One region of the Streptomyces sp. NPDC048523 genome, then DNA from elsewhere that is predicted to be linked to it. Evidence: riboswitches for the same ligand, from Rfam matches in the RefSeq annotation. Region 1 holds a riboswitch; each other region holds the start of a gene.
What was found. Region 1 has a riboswitch for S-adenosylmethionine ahead of ACGFWE_RS10180 (aminotransferase class V-fold PLP-dependent enzyme). Riboswitches for the same ligand answer to the same signal wherever they lie in the genome.

Region 1 (6,651 bases):
CCGGCGCCGCCCGCCACGGCCCGCAACAGCCGGCGCCGCGACGGCGGGGCAGGGGCCGGTGTCACATCGGTGACCGCGGGGATGTCCGTGGCGGTCGGCGGCGCCACGTACTCGACGCGGCTCTCCCGCTCCCCCGAGTCGTGCCCGGGAACCCAGCGCGCCCCGCTCCGCACGGTCCGGGGCTCCTTCACGGCACCGGATCCGTACCACCCCGGCCGCAGGCTCTCGCGCAGCGAGACTGTGGTGTGCCCCGCGGCCGCGACCAGCTCCGCGGGGGTCGGCCGGGCGCCGGGGTCGTCCCGCAGACACGCCTCCACCAGTGGCAGCTGCTCCTCCGGTACGGCGGACAGGTCCACGTCACCGGTCAGGATCCGCAGCAGAACGACCGAATCCTGCCCCTCGCCGAAGGGTTCCTTGCCGCCGGACGCGTAGGCGAGGACCGCGCCCAGGGAGAAGACGTCACTGGCCGGCACCACCTGGGCGCCGTTGCGGATCTGCTCGGGCGAGAGATAGCCGACCGAGCCGACGACCACTCCGGTCCGGGTCAGGGCCGTGCCTTCCAGGGCCCGGACGATCCCGAAGTCGATGACCCGGGGGCCGTCCGGCGCGAGCAGGATGTTGGAGGGCTTGAGGTCCCGGTGCACCAGCCCCTTGGCGTGGATCGCGGCGAGCGCCTCGGCGAGCGCGGCCGCCAGCAGCCGTACCGCGTCCGCGGGCAGCGGTCCCCGGTCGAGCACGGCGTCCCGCAGGTTGGGTCCCGCCACGAACTCGGTCGCCATCCAGGGACGGGCCGCCTCGGTGTCGGCGTCCACGACCCGCGCGGTGTACGTGCCGGCCCCGCCGACGGTCTGCGCGGCCCGTACCTCGTGCCGGAACCGGGCACGGAAGGTGCGGTCCTCGGCGTGTTCGGCCCGTACGACCTTCACGGCCAGCCGCAGCCCGCCCCGGGCCTCGGCGAGATACACCTCGCCCATGCCGCCGGACCCGAGTCTGCCCAGGACCGCGTAGGGCCCGATGGCCGGCGGGTCCGTCTCGCGCAGCTCCTGCACCCCGTGCTCCCCCTGCTTTCCGGACGGTTGCTGAGGGGAGCGTATACGCGCGGTGGACTCCGGTCCGTCAGACGGCGGGGACGCAGCGGCCGTCCTCGGTGCGGTACGTCCACTTCGCACCGTCCGCGACCAGTTCCTTCACGGCCTGCACGAACCGCTCCACGTGCTCGTCCGGGGTGCCCGCGCCGAAGCTCACCCGGATCGCGTTGAGGGACTTCTCGCCGGGCGCGGCCTCGGGGGCGCCGCACTCGCCCTGGGACTGCGGGTCGCTGCCGAGGAGGGTGCGGACGAGGGGGTGGGCGCAGAAGAGGCCGTCGCGGACGCCGATGCCGTACTCGGCGGAGAGGGCGGCCGCGAAGTGGGAGCTGTTCCAGCCCTCGACGACGAAGGAGATCACGCCGACACGGGGGGCGTCGTCGCCGAAGAGGGACAGGACGCGGACCTCGGGGACCTCGGCGAGGCCGGCCTTCACCTTCTCGATCAGGTGCTGCTCGCGGGCGACCAGGGTGTCGAAGCCGGCCTCGGTCAGCGCCTTGCAGGCCGACGCGATGGAGTAGGCGCCGATGACGTTCGGGGAGCCGGCCTCGTGGCGGGCGGCGCTGTCGTGCCACTCCACGTCCACTCCGCCGTCCTCGCGCCGGGTGACCTTGCGGCTGGCGCCGCCGCCGGCGAGGTAGGGGTCGGCGGCCCGGAGCCAGTCGGCGCGGCCGGCCAGGACACCAGAGCCGAAGGGGGCGTAGAGCTTGTGGCCGGAGAAGGCGACCCAGTCGACGTCGAGGTCACGGACGCTCACCGGGTGGTGCGGGGCGAGCTGGGCCGCGTCGAGCACGATCCGGGCGCCGTGGGCGTGCGCGGCCGCCGCGAGTTCCCGTACGGGCCACAGCTCACCGGTGACGTTGGAGGCGCCGGTGACGCACACCAGGGCCGGGCCCTGGGGGTCCCGGTCGGCGAGGGCCTTCTCCAGGGTCTGGACGGCCTGGCGCGGGGTGCGCGGGGCGTCCAGGTAGCTGACCCGGGCGTCCTTCCAGGGCAGCAGGCTCGCGTGGTGCTCGGTCTCGAAGACGAAGACCTGACAGTCGGCGGGGAGCGCCGCGGCGAGGAGGTTGAGCGAGTCGGTGGTCGACCGGGTGAAGATCAGCTGGTCGTCGTCGCGGCAGTCGAGGAACTCGGTGACCGTCCTGCGGGCGTTCTCGAACAGGTCGGTCGACAGCTGGGAGAGGTAGCCGGCCCCGCGGTGCACGCTGCCGTAGTAGGGCGCGTACGCCGCCACGTCGTCCCAGACCCGCTGGAGGGCGGGTGCGCTGGCCGCGTAGTCGAGGGCGGCGTAGGTGACTTCGCCGCCGGTGACCAGCGGGACGGTGACATCTCGTCCCAGAACGGGCAGGGGCGCACAAATGGTCTGGACGGCGGCAGCGGTGGAGACAGACATGGGGGACTCCCGTGAAAGGTGAAAGGTGAGAGGGGTGTGCGGAGGGGGGCTCTGCGCCCTATCGCATTCGGTTGCTCACGGAAGACTCCTCGAACGACCAGGATCCCTGGTTCGTGAGGGATCCGCGCTTGCCGTAGACCTCGCTGCCTACGGCCTGGTCTTCACCCGGGGCACCCCGCCACGGACGGAGGGTTGCCGGACAGTCGGCCGGGGCCTCATGACTGTCACTCATGACCTGGTCAAAGAACGTACGTGAAATGATCGTCGTCCCGCAACCCGTGTCCGGATCGCGGGACGACACCTGGTGAACGCTATGCGTTGCTCGCGGCCACCCAGCGCTCCAGCGTCCGCTTCGCCGACCCCGAATCGATCGCCTCGGCGGCCTTGTCCATCCCGGCCCTCAGTTGCTCGGCCAGCGTGCCCGAACCCGGGTCCAGGGCCACCAGCGCGGCCGCCGAGTTCAGGAGTACGGCGTCCCGGACCGGGCCCTTCTCGCCGTCCAGCAGGCGGCGTGCGACCTCCGCGTTGTACGCCGGGTCACCGCCCCGCAGGGCCTCCACCGGCACCAGGTCGAGGCCGGCGTCCCGGGGGTCGAAGCTCTCCTCGGTGACCTTGCCGTCGCGGACGACCCAGACGCGGGAGGTCGACGTGGTCGTCAGCTCGTCGAGGCCGTCGTCACCGCGGAAGACGAGGGAGGAGTGACCGCGCTCGGCGAAGACGCCCGCGACGACCGGCGCCATGCGCGGATCCGCGACCCCGACCGCCTGGGACCGCACGCGGGCGGGGTTGGTCAGCGGGCCGAGGATGTTGAACACCGTGCGGATGCCCAACTGGCCGCGGGCGGCGCCCGCGTGACGCAGCGCCGGGTGGAACTTGATCGCGAAGCAGAACGTGATCCCGGCCTCTCCGGCCACCTCGGCGACCCGCTGCGGGGTCAGCTCCAGGTTGACGCCGAGCTGCTCCAGGACGTCCGAAGCACCGGACGCGGAGGAGGCGGCCCGGTTGCCGTGCTTGACGACCGTGGCGCCGGTGCCGGCCACGACGATCGCCGACATGGTGGAGATGTTTACGGTCTTGGCACCGTCGCCGCCGGTGCCGACGATGTCCACCGTCCGCCCCGGGACCTCGATCACGTTGGCGTGCGCGTACATCGTCCGGACGAGTCCGTTGATCTCCTCGACCGTCTCGCCCTTGGCCCGGAGGGCGACCACGAAGCCGGCGATCTGCGCGTCGGTCGCCTCGCCCTGCATGATCCGGTCCATCGCCCACGCCGTCGCGTCGGCACTCTGGTCACGGCCGTACAGCAGGGCGTTCAGTACCTCGGGCCAGGAACGGCCCGCCGCGGTGTCGCCTCCAGCGGGGGTCACAGCGCTCATGGGGCCGCTCCAGATGTCGTAGAAAAGTGTGCCCACACCCTATCCAGCGCGGAGCACGGCAAAGGGGCCCCGTCCGGTGTTCGGACGGAGCCCTCCAACGGTTCGTCCTGGCGCGGGGTGACCGCAACCGCCCAGGGGCGCGGGGCTGTATCGATGTGCGGCTCCGCCGCGCGGGCGCGCCCAGCCCCCACCGGCCCGCACCCGCCCCTCCTCGTGGCACGGCGAAGGGCCCGTCCGGGGTGTCGGACGGGCCCTTCCACCGCGCGTGGCGAGCGCAGCGATCAGTGGTGGCCGTGGCCGCTCGTGATCTCCTTGTACTCCTCGACGGTCGGCTTGGCGATCTGGGACTCGTCGCCGTAGTACGCCTCGCTCAGCTTGGCGCGCAGCTTCTCGGAGCCCTTGACCTTGCGCTCGACGCCGTTCTCGTCGACCGTGGGGCCGATCTCGGCCGGCTTGTACTGCTCGTGCGCCGTGAGCGTGTGCAGCTGCTCCTGGCTGAGCGGCTCGTGCACCTCGATGAACTCACCGTGCGGCAGGCGCTTGATGATGCCGGACTCTCGGCCGTGCAGCACCTTGTCCTTGTCGCGGCGCTGCAGGCCGAGGCAGATCCGCTTGGTGATGATGAACGCCACGACCGGGGCGACGAAGAACGCGACCCGGACGAACCAGGTGATCGAGTTGATCGACAGGTGGAAGTGCGTGGCGAACAGGTCGTTGCCACCACCGATCAGCAGCACCATGTACCAGGTGATCCACGCGACACCGAACGCGGTACGCGTCGGAGCGTTGCGCGGGCGGTCCAGGATGTGGTGCTCGCGCTTGTCGCCGGTGACCCAGGACTCGATGAACGGGTAGACCGCGATGGCGACCAGGACCAGCGGGAAGATGATCAGCGGGATGAACACGCCCAGGACGAGCGTGTGACCCCAGAAGTTGATCTCCCAGCCCGGCATGACACGGATCAGGCCCTCGGAGAAGCCCATGTACCAGTCCGGCTGGGCGCCCGTGGACACCTGGTCGGGACGGTAGGGGCCCATCGCCCAGATCGGGTTGATCGAGGCGATGGCCGCGATGGCCGCGATGGCACCGAAGACCAGGAAGAAGAAGCCTCCGGCCTTGGCCATGTAGACCGGCAGCAGCGGCATGCCGACGACGTTGTTGTTGGTCTTTCCGGGGCCCGCGAACTGTGTGTGCTTGTGGTAGAAGACCAGGATCAGGTGGCCGACGACCAGGCCGAGCATGATGCCCGGCAGCAGCAGCACGTGGATCGAGTAGAAGCGGGCCACGAAGTCGCCGCCCGGGAACTCGCCGCCGAACAGGAAGAACGACAGGTACGTGCCGACGATCGGCACGGACAGGATCGCGCCCTCCATGAAGCGGACACCGGTGCCGGAGAGCAGGTCGTCCGGGAGCGAGTAACCGGTGAAGCCGGTGAACATGCCCAGGACGAACAGCAGGAAGCCGAACAGCCAGTTGACCTCACGCGGCTTGCGGAACGCGCCCGTGAAGAACACACGCATCATGTGCACGAACATGCCGGCGAGGAAGATCAGCGCCGCCCAGTGGTGGATCTGCCGGATCAGCAGACCACCGCGCACATCGAAGGAGATGTGCATGGTCGAGTTGAACGCCTCGGACATCAGCTGGCCCTGCAGCGGGACGTAGCTGCCGTGGTACTCCACCTCGTTCATCGACGGGTGGAAGAACAGCGTCAGGTACACACCCGTGAGGATGATGATGATGAAGCTGTAGAGGCAGACCTCGCCCAGCATGAACGACCAGTGGTCGGGGAAGATCTTGCGCATGTTGGCCTTGGCCAGGGAGTAGATCCCCAGTCGGCCGTCGGCCCAGTCGGCGACGCGCTCGCCGGCCGGTGCCTTCCCGCGTGCGCGGGACTCGGAGGACTCTGTAGTACTCATCCGCGCTCCCAGAAAGCAGGACCGACGGGCTCCTCGAAGTCGCCGAGCGCTTGGAGGTAACCCTGGTCGTTCACGCCGATGCGCAGCTGCGGCAGGGCGTGACCGGCGGGGCCGAAGATCACCCGGGCACCGTCGGACAGGTCGAAGGTGGACTGGTGGCAGGGGCAGAGCACGTGGTGCGTCTGCTGCTCGTACAGGGAGATCGGGCAACCGACGTGGGTGCAGATCTTCGAGTACGCGACGATTCCCTCGTACGACCACTCGAGCTCGCGCTTGTCCTTGATGTTGTCCGGCTGGATGCGGACGATCATCAGGGCGGCCTTGGCGATCTCGGTCTGGAACTCCTCGTCGTGCTCCTCCAGGCCCTCGGGCTTGGCGAAGGTCAGCGAGCCGACCGCGACGTCGGAGGGGCGCAGCGGCTCGTTGGTGTTCATGTTGACGAGCTGGAGACCCTTGCGCCACATGGTGTGGCGGAGCTTGGTGCCGGGCAGCGGGCCCAGGTCGCGCAGCAGCATGACGCCGGACAGCGGGAACAGGGCCAGCGCGCCGAACATCGTGTTGCGGATCAGCTTGCGACGGCCGAGCGCCGACTCCTTGGCGCCCTGCTTGAAGTCCGCGTGGACCTTCGCGCGGACCTCGGGGGGCGCCTCGATCGCGTGACGCTCGTCGGCGATCTCCTCGTCGGACATCAGGGTGCGGGCCCAGTGGACCGCGCCCGCGCCGATCGAGAAGAGGGCGAGACCGAGGGTCAGACCCAGCGCGAAGTTCAGCGCGTTGATGTGCCCGATCGGGAAGACGTAGATCGACTCGTCGTGGGGGATGCCCACGTACGAGGCGATGAACCCGACGGTGGCCAGCATCGACACCGTGAACAGCAT
Region 2 (6,651 bases), on a different contig from region 1:
GGGCAGTTCGGCGCTGATGGACTTCACTTCGGCGACCTTGAGAGTGGTCTCCTTGGCGGCGCCGTTGGACAGGCGGCCCACGGTGACCGTGCCCGCGCTGTCGGTCGTCCTGGTGGCGGCGTCGCTGTCACCGCCGCAGGCGGCGAGCCCGCCCGCGAGGGTGGCGACGGTGGTCGCCGCGGTGATGCCGCGTATCAGGCTGCGTCGGGAGGGGTGAACGGGCATGGCTGTCCTTAGGAGTTGAGAGAGATGAGAGAAACAGGAGGTGGGTAAAGGGATTCAGAGGACCTTGCTCAGGAAGTCCCGGGTCCGCTCGTTGCGCGGCCGGTCGAGGACCTCGGAGGGCGGGCCCTGCTCGACGATGCGTCCGCCGTCGATGAAGACGACCCGGTCGGCGATCTCGCGGGCGAAGCCGATCTCGTGGGTGACGATGACGAGCGTGGTGCCGCTGGTCGCCAGGTCCTTGATGACGGCCAGGACCTCACCGACGAGTTCGGGATCGAGGGCGGAGGTCGGCTCGTCGAAGAGGATGACTCCCGGCCGCAGGGCGAGGGCGCGGGCGATGGCCACGCGCTGCTGCTGGCCTCCCGACAACTGCCGGGGGTAGGCGCCGGTCCGGTCGCCGAGCCCGACCCGGCCGAGGAGGTCGCGGGCCAGTTCCTGCGCCTGCGCCCTGCCGAGCTTGCCGGTCGCCACCGGCGCGGCGGCCACGTTGTCGAGGACGGTCAGGTGCGGGAAGAGGTTGAAGTTCTGGAAGACGAACCCGATGCGGCTGCGCTGGGCCAGGATGGCGCGCTCGCTGAGCTCCTTCAGCCGGTCGCCCTGCCGGCGGACGCCGATCAGCTCGTCGTTGACGCTGACATAACCGATCTCCGGCTTCTCCAGGTGGTTGATGACCCGCAGCAGGGTGGACTTCCCGGAGCCGGACGGGCCGAGGATCACGGTGACCTCGCCGGGCCGCACGGTCAGGTCGACCCCGTCCAGGACCCGGTGGGTGCCGTACCACTTGTGCACACCGTGCACTTCGAGCGCGACGGGGGTGATGTCGGTAACGGTCATATCGCGGTCTCCCTGCGGACGCGCGCCGTGAGGTCGGTGAGACCGGCGCGCAGTTTCTGGAGCGGGGTCGGCGGCAGGGAGCGGGTGGCACCGCGGGCGTAGTACCGCTCGACGTAGAACTGCACGACGGAGACGGCACTGGTCAGGATCAGGTACCAGACGGTGGCGACCAGCAGGAGCGGCACGATGTCTCCGGGGTAGGTGGAGCCCATGGACTGCACGGTGCCGAACAGGTCGAGCAGGGAGACGTAGAAGACGAGCGAGGTGCTCTTGATGAGGCCGATGAGCTGGTTGACGTAGTTCGGGGTGATCGAGCGCAACGCCTGCGGGAAGACGATCCTGCGGAACTGGTAGCCCTTCGGCAGACCGAGGGCCGAGGCCGCTTCGTGCTGGCCCTGGTCGACGGAGAGGATGCCGCCACGGACCACCTCCGCGGCGTAGGCGGCCTCGTTGAGGCTGAGGCCGATCACCGCGATGACCATGTCGGTGGCGAGCCGGGACTCGTCGAAGGAGAAGAAGGCCGGCCCGAAGGGGACACCCACGCTCAGCGTCTTGTACAGGGCGCTGAAGTTGTAGAGGAACAGCAGCAGGACGATCAGGGGAATGGAGCGCAGAGCCCACACATAGGTCCAGCTCACCGCCCGCAGCACCGGGCTCTTCGAGAGCCGGGCCAGGGCGAGCAGAATGCCGCCGACCAGGCCCAGCACCGCGCTGTAGGCGGCGACTTCAAGGGTGATCACCAGCCCGTCGAGGACGGTCGGCCGCAGGAACCAGTAGGCGAACCGGTCCCACTGGTAGAACGGGTTGGTCACCAGGCCGTGGACGAACTGTGCCGTCAGCACCAGGACGACGGCGGTGGCGATCCAGCGGCCCGGTCGCCGCAACGGCAGAACTCGCTGCGCCGCGAGCGGCTTTGACGGGGTGTCGGGCTGCGGCGGTGCCTCGGTGACGGACACTGCGGCGCCTGGGGGTTCACTCATGAGGGGCTCCGGCGGAGTCGGGTTTCCCCTGGGGCACGGCGAACACGGCGTACTACGGCGGCAGTACGGGATGCTCGGGCACCGGGGGCTGGGCGGACGACGGCACACCGCGAAGGCGGTGTTCGTCAGGAACGCGGGGGCTGCGGAGGCGGAACGTCAGCCCCGACAGCGGGCGCGGCCCGGTGCGGTACACAGTGCGCTGCTCACGCGGAGGAGATCGACGCTCCGGTCGGCCACGAGCACGTTCGTGTACGGCTGTACGCAGCCCGGGGAGCGGCGCGTGGCCGTCCTGGAGACTGCGTACATGTCCGTCACCGTGCTCTTCCGGCCCCTTGGGCCCTCGCGCTTACCGAAACGTCGTCCGGTCCGGTCGTCACCTGGGGCACCCCACCGCCGAGCGAGGGTTGCCGGTCAGCAAGCCAGGGCTTGTCGCTGACACTCATGACCGTTCTGGGCCGTAGTTAAGACAAATGCCCGAACGAATGTCAATCGTGGTCCAACAACTGGAACGGTCAGGGCGTGCGGGCGGTGTGCGAGGCCCAGTCCAGAATCTGTACGGCGGCCCCGGCGGCCTCCAGGCCCCGGCAGTGGGCGTGGTGCCGGCGGGCGATGCCGTCGAGGTCGAGGTGGCTGCCGAAGGCCGGGTGGGCGGTCAGCCGGCGGGCGTAGGCCCACAGGGTGGGGTGGTCGGCGATGCGCTGGACCGCGGCGGCGTCGAGGTGGTCGCGGTGCACGGTGTCGAGTTGCACGAGCGTGACCCACAACTCGACGTCGGTCGCCGTGATGTGATCCCGGATCAGATACGCGCGGCCTTCCAGCCAGCGCTCCAACGAGCCCAAGGTGTCCAGCAGTCGCTCCAGCGCGGCGACGCGGTCCGCGTCGTCGCCGCCCGCCGACCCGGCCTGCTGTGCGGCCTGCTCGATGGCCCTGCCCATCCGCTCGACGGCGTCGGTCTCCGACTCCGCTCCGCACGGGTACAGCGCCGGACGGCCGCCGCCGAAGTGCCGGGCGAGGTCGCGGGTGATGTCGGCGGCGTGGGTGCTGACGATCCGTCCCGACCAGTCGTCGCTGAGCACCGGCGCGACGGCCGCGCCGGTGTACCGGTGCGCGCTGGCCTCGTACAGCGGGCGCAGCGCGGAGTGCCCGCCGTCCGGACAGTCGGGGACCGGGTCCAGGAAGGTCACGGGACAGACGTCGTCGAGGCCGAGCAGGCTGTGCACGACGGCGATGCGCAGGCCGTCGGCACAGGCGGCGGCCAGATGGAGCCGGTAGCGGCGCGGCACGGCGTAGTGCCCACTGCGCGCGTCCCGTCCGATCCTGCCCCGGAACGCGGGGGCCGGGTGGGTGGCGGGGACATGGGCGAGCGGTGTGACGGACATAGGTCTCCCCAGGGTGTCGGTGCGCAGACGTACGCGCGGCGGAAGCGTCGTCGGGCCGGAAGTGGGGGTCGGGACAGGAAGGGGCGGCGGGGCGGCGGGGCGGCTGCGGCCGGGCTCAGCCCAGGGCCCTGATCGCGCTGCAGACACGCAGCAGGTCGATGTGCCGGCGGGAGGTCAGGAGAGGCGAAGGCCGAGGTGTACGGCTCACTCGGCCGATGGCCGGTTCAAGGCGCCCCATGTTTCCCTACCTGTTCACTAGGATTCCCATGTGGAGTGTCGATCGGGCCGGGGCGCACGTCAAGGGGGCGTCCACGAGGTGGGCGAACGCGGGGCCGCCGGAGCGCTCCTGGTCAGTGCGACTCGCGGCTGACCTCCGAGCCGCTGGAGCCGACGAGGAAGTCGAGGTCGGCGCCCCGGTCGGCCTGTTGGACGTGGTCGACGTACAGCCGCTCCCAGCCGCGCCTCGGGTTCGCGAAGCCCTCCACGGTGGCCGCGTTCGGGGTGCGGGCGGCGAGTTCGCCGGCGGGCACCTCCAGGTCGATGCGGCGGGCGGCGACGTCGAGGCTGATGACGTCGCCGGTCCGTACGAGGGCGAGCGGGCCGCCCGCCGCCGCCTCCGGGGCGACATGCAGCACGACGGTGCCGTACGCGGTGCCGCTCATCCGGCCGTCGCAGACGCGGACCATGTCCCGCACGCCCTGCTCCAGCAGCTTGGTGGGCAGCGGCATGTTGGCCACCTCGGGCATGCCCGGATAGCCCTTGGGTCCGCAGCCGCGCAGGACCAGGACGGAGTCGGCGTCGACGTCCAGGTCCGGGTCGTCGACGCGGGCGTGGAAGTCCTCGATGCTGTCGAAGACGACGGCCCGGCCCCGGTGGCGCAGCAGATGCGCCGAGGCCGCCGCGGGTTTGATCAGTGCCCCATCGGGTGCGAGGCTGCCGCGCAGGACGGCGATGCCGCCCTCCTCGACGAGCGGCCGGTCCCGGGTCCTGATCACCTCGGGGTCCCAGATCGGGGCGTCGGTGAGGTGGTCCACCAGGGGCCTTCCGGTCACCGTCAGCGCGTCGGGGTCCAGGAGGTCGGCGACCTCGCGCAGCACGGCGAGCAGTCCGCCGGCCCGGTGGAAGTCCTCCATGAGGAAGCGCCCGGCGGGCTGGAGGTCCACCAGAACCGGGACCCGGGAGCCGATGCGGTCGAAGTCGTCCAGGGTCAGCTCGATGCCCAGCCGGCCCGCGATGGCGAGGAGATGGACGACGGCGTTGGTGGAGCCGCCGATCGCGGCCAGCGCCACGATCGCGTTGTGGAAGGACCCCTTGGCCAGGAAGGTGCTCGGACGGCGCCCTGCCGTCACGAGCTCCACCGCGAGGCGTCCGGTGCCGTGCGCGGCCTCCAGCAGCCGGCTGTCCGGCGCGGGCGTTCCGGCCACCCCGGGGACGACCGTGCCCAGCGCCTCGGCGACCAGCGCCATCGTCGAGGCCGTACCCATGGTGTTGCAGTGCCCGCGGCTGCGGATCATCGACGACTCGGAGCGGGTGAACTGCTCCTGCGACAGGGTCCCGGCGCGGACCTCCTCCGACAGCCGCCACACGTCCGTGCCGCAGCCCAGGGGGGTGCCGCGGAAGGTGCCGGTGAGCATGGGTCCGCCGGGCACGACCACGGCGGGCAGGTCCACCGAGGCGGCGGCCATCAGCAGGGACGGGATCGTCTTGTCGCAGCCGCCGAGCAGGACCACTCCGTCGAGGGGGTTGGCCCGCAGCATCTCCTCCGTGGCCATCGCCGCCATGTTGCGCCAGAGCATCGCCGTGGGCCGCACGTTGGTCTCGCCCAGCGACACCACGGGCAGGTCGAGGGGGATGCCGCCCGCCTCGTACACACCGTCGCGCACGGACCTGGCCACCTCGTCCAGGTGCGCGTTGCAGGGCGTGAGGTCGGAGGCGGTGTTGGCGATGGCGATCTGGGGCCGGCCGGTGAACGCGTCGGCCGGGACGCCCCGGCGCATCCAGGCCCGGTGGATGTAGGCGTTGCGGTCCTGTCCCGCGTACCACTGCGCGCTGCGAAGGCCCATCGCTCGGCTCTTTCGGGTGATCGGTACGGCGGTCTACCATCCGGAACGCGATGCAGCATACGCAGCCGTTCTCCGCTTCGACAGCCCCCGCCACGGACCGCGCCGAGGGCGACCGTCCCGTGGGACCCGACGACGCTGTCCGCCCGGTGCGGCGAGACGGCGTTCCGGGCCCCGTACGGCACCTCGTCCACGGTCTCCCGAAGGAGCCTGTGCGTTGAACCTCTCCTCCGCGGGGGGCCGGCCGATGCGGGCCTTCGTCCTCACGGCCCCCGGCGAGTTCGCGGTCCAGGAGGTGCCCGCGCCCGTCGCCGCTCCCGGTGAGGTCGTCGTCGACGTCGAGCGGGTCGGCGTGTGCGGTACCGATCTGGAGTTCTTCACCGGTGCCATGGCCTACCTCCACCAAGGGCACGCCGGCTATCCGATGCGGCTGGGCCACGAGTGGGCCGGCCGGGTGCGTGCGGTGGGTGCCGGGGTCGATCCGGGCTGGGTCGGGCGCCGGGTCATGGGCGACACCATGCTCGGCTGCGGGACCTGCCGCCGCTGCCGGCGGGGACGCCGCCATGTGTGCGAGAAGCGGGAGGAGGTGGGCATCCGGGGCGGCCGGGCGGGCGCCCTGGCCGAGCAACTCGCGGTACCCGCACACTCGTTGCACGTCCTGCCGGACTCCGTGGACCCGCAGCTCGGCGCGCTCGTCGAGCCCGGTGGCAACGCCCTGCGGGCCGCGCGGGCCACCGGTGCGGGGCCCGGCGACCGGGTCCTGGTGCTGGGGCCGGGCACCATCGGGCTGCTGGTCGCGCTGTTCGTCCGGGCCGCGGGGGCGGAGGTGCACCTGATGGGCGCCACCGAGGGCTCCCTCGCCTTCGCGCGCTCACTGGGCTTCCCGCACGCCTGGCGCGAGGACACGCTGCCGGACCTGCCGTTCGACGCGGTCGTCGACGCCACCAACGCGGTCCGTCTGCCCGCCCTGGCCCAGGAACTGGTCGAACCGGGCGGGCGGCTCGTGTACATCGGGCTGGCCGGCGAGCCCAGCCGGATCGACACCCGCACGCTCGTCCTGAAGGACGTGACGGCGGTGGGCGTACTGTCGGCCTCCCCCGGGCTCGACGCGACCATCAGGGCGTACGCCGACAAGGTCATCGACCCGAGGCCGCTCGTGGCCGCCACCGTCGC
Region 3 (6,651 bases), on a different contig from region 1:
GACGGGCAGGTTGCGCACCTTCTCGACGATGACGCCACCCTCGAGACCACCGTTGACGGCGATCTGCTTGAGCGGGGCCTCCAGGGCCAGCTTCACGGCGTTGGCGCCGGTCAGCTCGTCACCCTCCAGGTCCAGCTTCTCGAAGACCGAGGAGGCCTGGATGAGGGCCACGCCACCACCGGCGACGATGCCCTCCTCGACGGCCGCCTTCGCGTTGCGAACGGCGTCCTCGATGCGGTGCTTGCGCTCCTTGAGCTCGACCTCGGTCGCGGCACCGGCCTTGATGACGGCGACGCCACCGGCGAGCTTCGCCAGGCGCTCCTGGAGCTTCTCGCGGTCGTAGTCCGAGTCGCTGTTCTCGATCTCGGCGCGGATCTGGTTGACCCGGCCCTGAACCTGCTCGGAGGAGCCGGCACCGTCGACGATGGTGGTCTCGTCCTTGGTGATGACGACCTTGCGGGCGCGGCCCAGGAGGTCGATGGTGGTGTTCTCCAGCTTGAGGCCGACCTCCTCGGAGATGACCTCGCCGCCGGTGAGGATGGCGATGTCGTTCAGCATCGCCTTGCGGCGGTCACCGAAGCCCGGGGCCTTGACGGCGACGGACTTGAAGGTGCCGCGGATCTTGTTGACGACCAGGGTCGACAGGGCCTCGCCCTCGACGTCCTCGGCGATGATCAGCAGCGGCTTGCCCGACTGCATGACCTTCTCCAGGAGCGGGAGCAGGTCCTTGACGGAGCCGATCTTGGAGTTGGCGATCAGGATGTAGGGGTCGTCGAGCGACGCCTCCATCCGCTCCATGTCGGTGGCGAAGTACGCCGAGATGTAGCCCTTGTCGAAGCGCATACCCTCGGTGAGCTCCAGCTCCAGACCGAAGGTCTGGGACTCCTCGACGGTGATGACGCCTTCCTTGCCGACCTTGTCCATCGCCTCGGCGATGAGCTCGCCGATCTGGGTGTCGGCGGCGGAGATGGAGGCCGTGGAGGCGATCTGCTCCTTGGTCTCGACATCCTTGGCCTGCTCGAGCAGGGCGGCGGAGACGGCCTCGACGGCCTTCTCGATACCGCGCTTGAGGGCCATGGGGTTGGCGCCGGCGGCTACGTTGCGCAGGCCTTCCTTGACCAGGGCCTGGGCGAGCACGGTCGCGGTGGTCGTACCGTCACCGGCGACGTCGTCCGTCTTCTTGGCGACTTCCTTGACCAGCTCGGCGCCGATCTTCTCGTACGGGTCCTCGAGCTCGATCTCCTTGGCGATGGAGACACCATCGTTGGTGATCGTGGGGGCGCCCCACTTCTTCTCGAGGACGACGTTGCGGCCCTTGGGGCCGAGCGTCACCTTGACGGCGTCCGCGAGCTGGTTCATGCCGCGCTCGAGGCCGCGCCGCGCCTCCTCGTCGAACGCGATGATCTTGGCCATGTGAAGTGGTCCCTCCAGGACTGGGGGTGATTCCTTCGGACCGCGCCCGCGCCCGCGACGGACGGCTCGCCGGCCTGTGGATCCTTGCCCCACAAGGCCTGCGGGCCTCACCGACCCGGTCCATCTTTGTCACTCTCACCTTCAGAGTGCTAACGCCAATGATTAGCACTCGGCATGGTCGAGTGCAAGCGCCTCTCGCGTATCGGGCCCCCGGGGCGGGGGTGAGTGGGCCGCCCGGGCGGGTGGTCCGGGGGCGCCAACAGGGCCGGGTTCGGGGTGTCGTGCCTCGCCGCGACTGCGGTCGGGGTGGGACTCGCGGGGTGGGGAGAGGCCGGGCGGGCCTCAAGCCGCGTACGGCGGGCAGGGGACGGGGTGGGGGGTGTCCGCCCGCAGCGGCCGGCGTCCGTCACAGGGCACCACTCAAGGGACCGAGCCGCCGGACCGAGGACGGACACCCCCCACCCCGGCCCCGACCCACAACACACCGCACGCGCTACACAAGCCCCCACCGGAGCCGCACAGGCCGCCGCAGGCATCCAGGGGCGCGGGGAACTGCGCAAAACGCCCGCCCCCACCGAGCCCGCACCCGTGAACGCACCCCGCACGCACATGCCGAAGGGCCCGTACCCATGACTCCCCATGGGGTACGAGCCCTCCGAAGAAGAACGAAGAACGACGCTGTTGTTACCCGGCGCGTGCTTCAGCCAGTCGCGAGACGAACCATGTCCGCCTGCGGCCCCTTCTGACCTTGCGAGATCTCGAACTCGACCCGCTGGCCCTCTTCAAGGGTGCGGTAGCCGTCCATCTGAATCGCGCTGTAGTGGACGAATACATCCGCACCACCGTCGACCGCGATGAAGCCGTACCCCTTCTCCGCGTTGAACCACTTGACGGTGCCCTGAGCCATGCCTAACTCCCCTATTACTGGCCCTTGCACGGATCCACACTTCATGGATCCGGGTCAGACCTCACCCCCCACATGGTTGGGGGCGTGCGCCGGAACGCGTCGACCGCGGCTGAATGTATCTGTCCAACTGCCGTCTGCAACAGGTCAATCGGACGAGAATTCTGGACGGAAGGGGTCCGGAATGTAGTGAGAATTCGCCCGAATTCGGGGCAAGTCGGGCCCCACAAAAGGAGCATAAGACGCAAAGAACCCACACACTTTGGCTACTTCTCGTCGCATCAGAAGTCGGAACTCATATGCGCCCGGCATGAAGGAAGCAGCAGGTTCCCCAACTGTACCGTGCTCAACCATAGAGAATTGCCCCCTCCGCTTCTCTCGCGGAGAGGGCAATCGGATGAACACTCGGTAATTTCTGTTACCGAAGGTAATGACCAGTCATACGGTCACCCGCCGGCGACCGCCGGGATGATGGAGACTCCGGCCCCGTCGGGCGTCGCCGTCTCCAGCCCCTGCTCGAACCGCACATCGTCGTCGTTCACGTACACATTCACGAACCGCCGCAGCTTGCCCTGGTCGTCGAGAACACGCGCCGCGATACCGGTGTGGTTCTTCTCCAGATCGGCGATGACCTCGGCGAGGGTCCCACCCTCGGCCTGCACCTCGGCCTTGCCGCCGGTGTAGGTGCGCAGGATGGTGGGGATGCGGACGTTGACGCTCATGCGAGGCCAGCCTCTCGGAAAGAGTCCAGATTCGGACGGATCGTGGCGGTGAGCCCGGTACCGGCCACCGCGTCCAGGGTCTTGAGACCGTCGCCGGTGTTCAGCACCACCGTGGTCTTCGTCGGGTCGAGGACGCCGTTCTCGATCAGCTTGCGGGTCACACCCACCGTCACGCCACCCGCGGTCTCCGCGAAGATCCCCTCGGTCCGCGCCAGGAGCTTGATCGCGTCGACGATCTGCTCGTCGTTCACGTCCTCCACCGCACCGCCGGTACGACGCGCGATGTCCAGCACGTACGGACCGTCCGCGGGGTTGCCGATCGCGAGGGACTTGGCGATGGTGTCCGGCTTCTGGGGGCGGACCACGTCGTGCCCGGCCTTGTACGCCACCGACACCGGCGAGCACCCCTCGGCCTGCGCGCCGAAGATCTTGTACGGCCTGTCCTCGACGAGCCCGAGCTTGATCAGCTCCTGCAGACCCTTGTCGATCTTCGTGAGCTGCGAGCCGGAGGCGATCGGCACGACCAGCTGGTCGGGCAGCTGCCAGCCCAGCTGCTCGCAGATCTCGTACGCCAGGGTCTTGGACCCCTCCGCGTAGTACGGCCGCAGGTTGACGTTGACGAAGCCCCAGCCCTCGCCCGCCGGGTCGCCGATCAGCTCGGAGCAGAAGCGGTTCACGTCGTCGTAGTTGCCCTCGATGCCGACGAGCTCGCCGCCGTAGATCGCGGCCATGACGACCTTGCCCTGTTCCAGGTCGTGCGGGATGAACACGCAGGAGCGGAAGCCGGCCCGGGCCGCGGCGGCACCCACGGCGCCGGCCAGGTTGCCGGTGGAGGAGCAGGAGAGGGTGGTGAAGCCGAAGGCGCGGGCGGCCTCGATGGCCTGCGCGACGACGCGGTCCTTGAAGGAGTGCGTCGGGTTGCCGGAGTCGTCCTTGATGTACAGGCCGCCGGTGACGCCGAGCTCGCGGGCGAGGTTGTCGGCCTTGACGAGGTGGGTCCAGCCGGGGTTGATGTTCGGCTTGTCGGCCACGTCCGCGGGGACGGGCAGCAGCGGGGCGTAGCGCCAGATGTTCGAAGGTCCCGCCTCGATGCGCTTGCGGAGCTCCTCGGTTTCGTAGGCCGAGAAGTCGTACGCGATCTCGAGCGGGCCGAAACACTCCTCGCAGGCGAAGACCGGGCCGAGCGGGACGCGGTGGCCGCATTCGCGGCAGCTCAGTGCCGCGGCGGGACCCAGATCGACGGAGTTCGTGGTGCTTGCAACAGTCTGCGCAGCCATGGAGGCGAGGCCCTTTCTCCTCATCTTCCTCACGACGCACTTCGCCGTGAGACGGATTTGGCACCTTCCCGAGTCGGGAGCCTCGCGGAGACGATCGTCAGCGATCGCTACGAGAACCGACTGGAGGGTTGCCGGGGCTTCATCGGGCCGTATCCCTCTGCCCCTCTGGATGAGCGGTATGAAGTTGTTAACGGCGGCCACCCAGGACATGCGATGGTCATCCGCGTTGTTCAAGACTGTAACCGACGACCAGGACAGTTGAGAGAGACGTCCGAACCGCGAGATGGATCACACGCTAAGGAGCCGCGCACTGTGCTGAACGAAGTCGAGCGCTGGCTGGCCACCAGGTCCTGGTCCGCGACTGATCGCCCGCTCCACCGGATCATGGCCGCGAAGCGGAGCTCGGGGCAGACCGTCAGTGTCGTCCTGCCCGCGCTCAACGAGGAGGAGACGGTCGGTGACATCGTCGCCGTGATCCGTCATGACCTCATGCAACAGGTCCCGCTCGTCGACGAGATCGTCGTCGTCGACTCGGGATCCACCGACCGCACGTCCGAGGTCGCGGCCGCGGCCGGGGCGCGGGTCGTCCACCGCGACGACATCCTCCCGCGCATACCCACCGTGCCCGGCAAGGGCGAGGTCCTGTGGCGCTCCCTGCTGGTCACCAGCGGGGACATCGTCTGCTTCATCGACGCCGACCTGAAGGAGTTCTCCTCGGACTTCGTCTCCGGCATCGTCGGCCCGCTGCTCACCGATCCCGGGGTCGACCTGGTCAAGGGCATGTACGACCGTCCCCTGGGCGGCGCCGCCGGGCAGGGCGGCCGGGTCACCGAGCTCATGGCGCGCCCGCTGCTGAACATGCACTGGCCCCAGTTGGCCGGTTTCGTGCAGCCGCTGGGCGGCGAGTACGCGGCCCGGCGCTCGTTGCTGGAGCAGCTCCCGTTCCCCGTGGGCTACGGCATCGAGCTGGGCATGCTGGTCGACGCTCTGCACCTGGTCGGCCTCGACGCCCTCGCCCAGGTCGACGTCGGGGTGCGCAAGCACCGCCACCAGGACGGCCAGGCCCTGGGCCGGATGTCCGCCGCGATCTACCGCACCGCCCAGCTGAGGCTGGCCCGCGGCCATATGATCCGGCCCGCCCTCACCCAGTTCGAGCGGGGCCGGGACGGCTTCGAGCCGCGGACGTACTCCGTGGACACCGAGGAGCGGCCGCCGATGGTGGAGATCGCGGAGTACGCGGAGCGGAAGGTCGCGTAAGTGCGCGGAAGTGCGCAACCGCACGTTTGAGCGTTTGGGGGCCGGGCTAGGTTGAGGCGTATGGCGTCAACCAACAGTGCTGCTCAGGTGCTGGTCGCGTCCAACCGCGGCCCGGTCTCGTACGAAGTGCGCGAGGACGGCTCGCTGCATGCCAAACGCGGTGGCGGCGGGCTGGTCTCGGGCCTGTCGGCGATCGGCTCCGACGCGGGCTCCCTGTGGGTGTGCTCGGCGCTCGGCGACGGCGACCGCGAGGCGGTCCGGCGCGGGGTCGGCGAGGCGGGGGTCCGCATGCTCGACATCCCGGCCGACGTGCACGCCGACGCGTACAACGGCATCGCCAACTCGGTGTTGTGGTTCGTCCACCACCTGCTGTACCAGACCCCGCTGGAGCCGTCCTTCGACGCGGAGTTCCGGCGGCAGTGGGCGTCGTACGAGACGTACAACCGCGCGTTCGCCGAGGCGCTGGCCCAGGAGGCGGCCGAGGGGGCGGCGGTCCTGGTCCAGGACTACCACCTGTGCCTGGTGCCGGGCATGCTCCGTGAACTCCGTCCCGACCTGCGCATCGCCCACTTCTCGCACACGCCGTGGGCGCCGGTGGACTACTTCCGGATGCTGCCCGACGACATCGCGGGCCGGCTCCTGCGCGGCATGCTGGGCGCCGACCGGCTCGGCTTCCTCACCCGGCGTTGGGCGGATGCCTTCACGGCCTGCTGTACGGAGCTCGCGGACGGGCTCGGCGAGACCCGGATCGGGGTGCACGGGCTGGGCGCGGACGCGGACTTCCTGCGCGCCCGTTCCCACGAGGCCGATGTCGAGGAACGCATCGTCGGACTGCGCGAGGAGATCGGCGCGGGCCGGAAGACGATCGTGCGGGTGGACCGGACCGAGCTGTCCAAGAACATCGTGCGCGGGCTGCGGGCCTACCGGCGGCTGCTGGAGTCGCGGCCGGAGTGGCGGGAGCGGGTCGTGCACGTGGCGTTCGCGTATCCGTCGCGGCAGGACCTGGCGGTGTACCGGGACTACACGGCCGAGGTGCAGCGGGTGGCGGAGGAGATCAACGACACGTTCGGCACACCGG

Region 2: another riboswitch for S-adenosylmethionine. It lies ahead of ACGFWE_RS04250 (amino acid ABC transporter permease); the one in region 1 lies ahead of ACGFWE_RS10180 (aminotransferase class V-fold PLP-dependent enzyme).
Region 3: another riboswitch for S-adenosylmethionine. It lies ahead of thrC (threonine synthase); the one in region 1 lies ahead of ACGFWE_RS10180 (aminotransferase class V-fold PLP-dependent enzyme).

Annotation. Positions count from the first base shown of each region.
Region 1 covers NZ_JBICWQ010000002.1:268,318-274,968, forward strand. The annotation lists gene ACGFWE_RS10175 (PQQ-binding-like beta-propeller repeat protein) at 1-1,049, opposite strand, end outside; gene ACGFWE_RS10180 (aminotransferase class V-fold PLP-dependent enzyme) at 1,117-2,478, opposite strand; SAM riboswitch class IV at 2,598-2,714, opposite strand; gene trpD (anthranilate phosphoribosyltransferase) at 2,790-3,854, opposite strand; gene ACGFWE_RS10190 (cytochrome bc complex cytochrome b subunit) at 4,136-5,773, opposite strand; gene ACGFWE_RS10195 (Rieske 2Fe-2S domain-containing protein) at 5,770-6,651, opposite strand, start outside.
Region 2 covers NZ_JBICWQ010000001.1:927,029-933,679, forward strand. The annotation lists gene ACGFWE_RS04240 (transporter substrate-binding domain-containing protein) at 1-225, opposite strand, end outside; gene ACGFWE_RS04245 (amino acid ABC transporter ATP-binding protein) at 280-1,059, opposite strand; gene ACGFWE_RS04250 (amino acid ABC transporter permease) at 1,056-2,039, opposite strand; SAM riboswitch class IV at 2,377-2,486, opposite strand; gene ACGFWE_RS04255 (glutathione S-transferase family protein) at 2,552-3,418, opposite strand; gene ACGFWE_RS04260 (putative leader peptide) at 3,534-3,656, opposite strand; gene ACGFWE_RS04265 (IlvD/Edd family dehydratase) at 3,769-5,481, opposite strand; gene ACGFWE_RS04270 (zinc-binding dehydrogenase) at 5,726-6,651, shown strand, end outside.
Region 3 covers NZ_JBICWQ010000006.1:454,636-461,286, forward strand. The annotation lists gene groL (chaperonin GroEL) at 1-1,413, opposite strand, end outside; gene ACGFWE_RS31400 (cold-shock protein) at 2,114-2,320, opposite strand; gene ACGFWE_RS31405 (MoaD/ThiS family protein) at 2,764-3,039, opposite strand; gene thrC (threonine synthase) at 3,036-4,316, opposite strand; SAM riboswitch class I at 4,334-4,492, opposite strand; gene ACGFWE_RS31415 (glucosyl-3-phosphoglycerate synthase) at 4,629-5,573, shown strand; gene ACGFWE_RS31420 (trehalose-6-phosphate synthase) at 5,634-6,651, shown strand, end outside.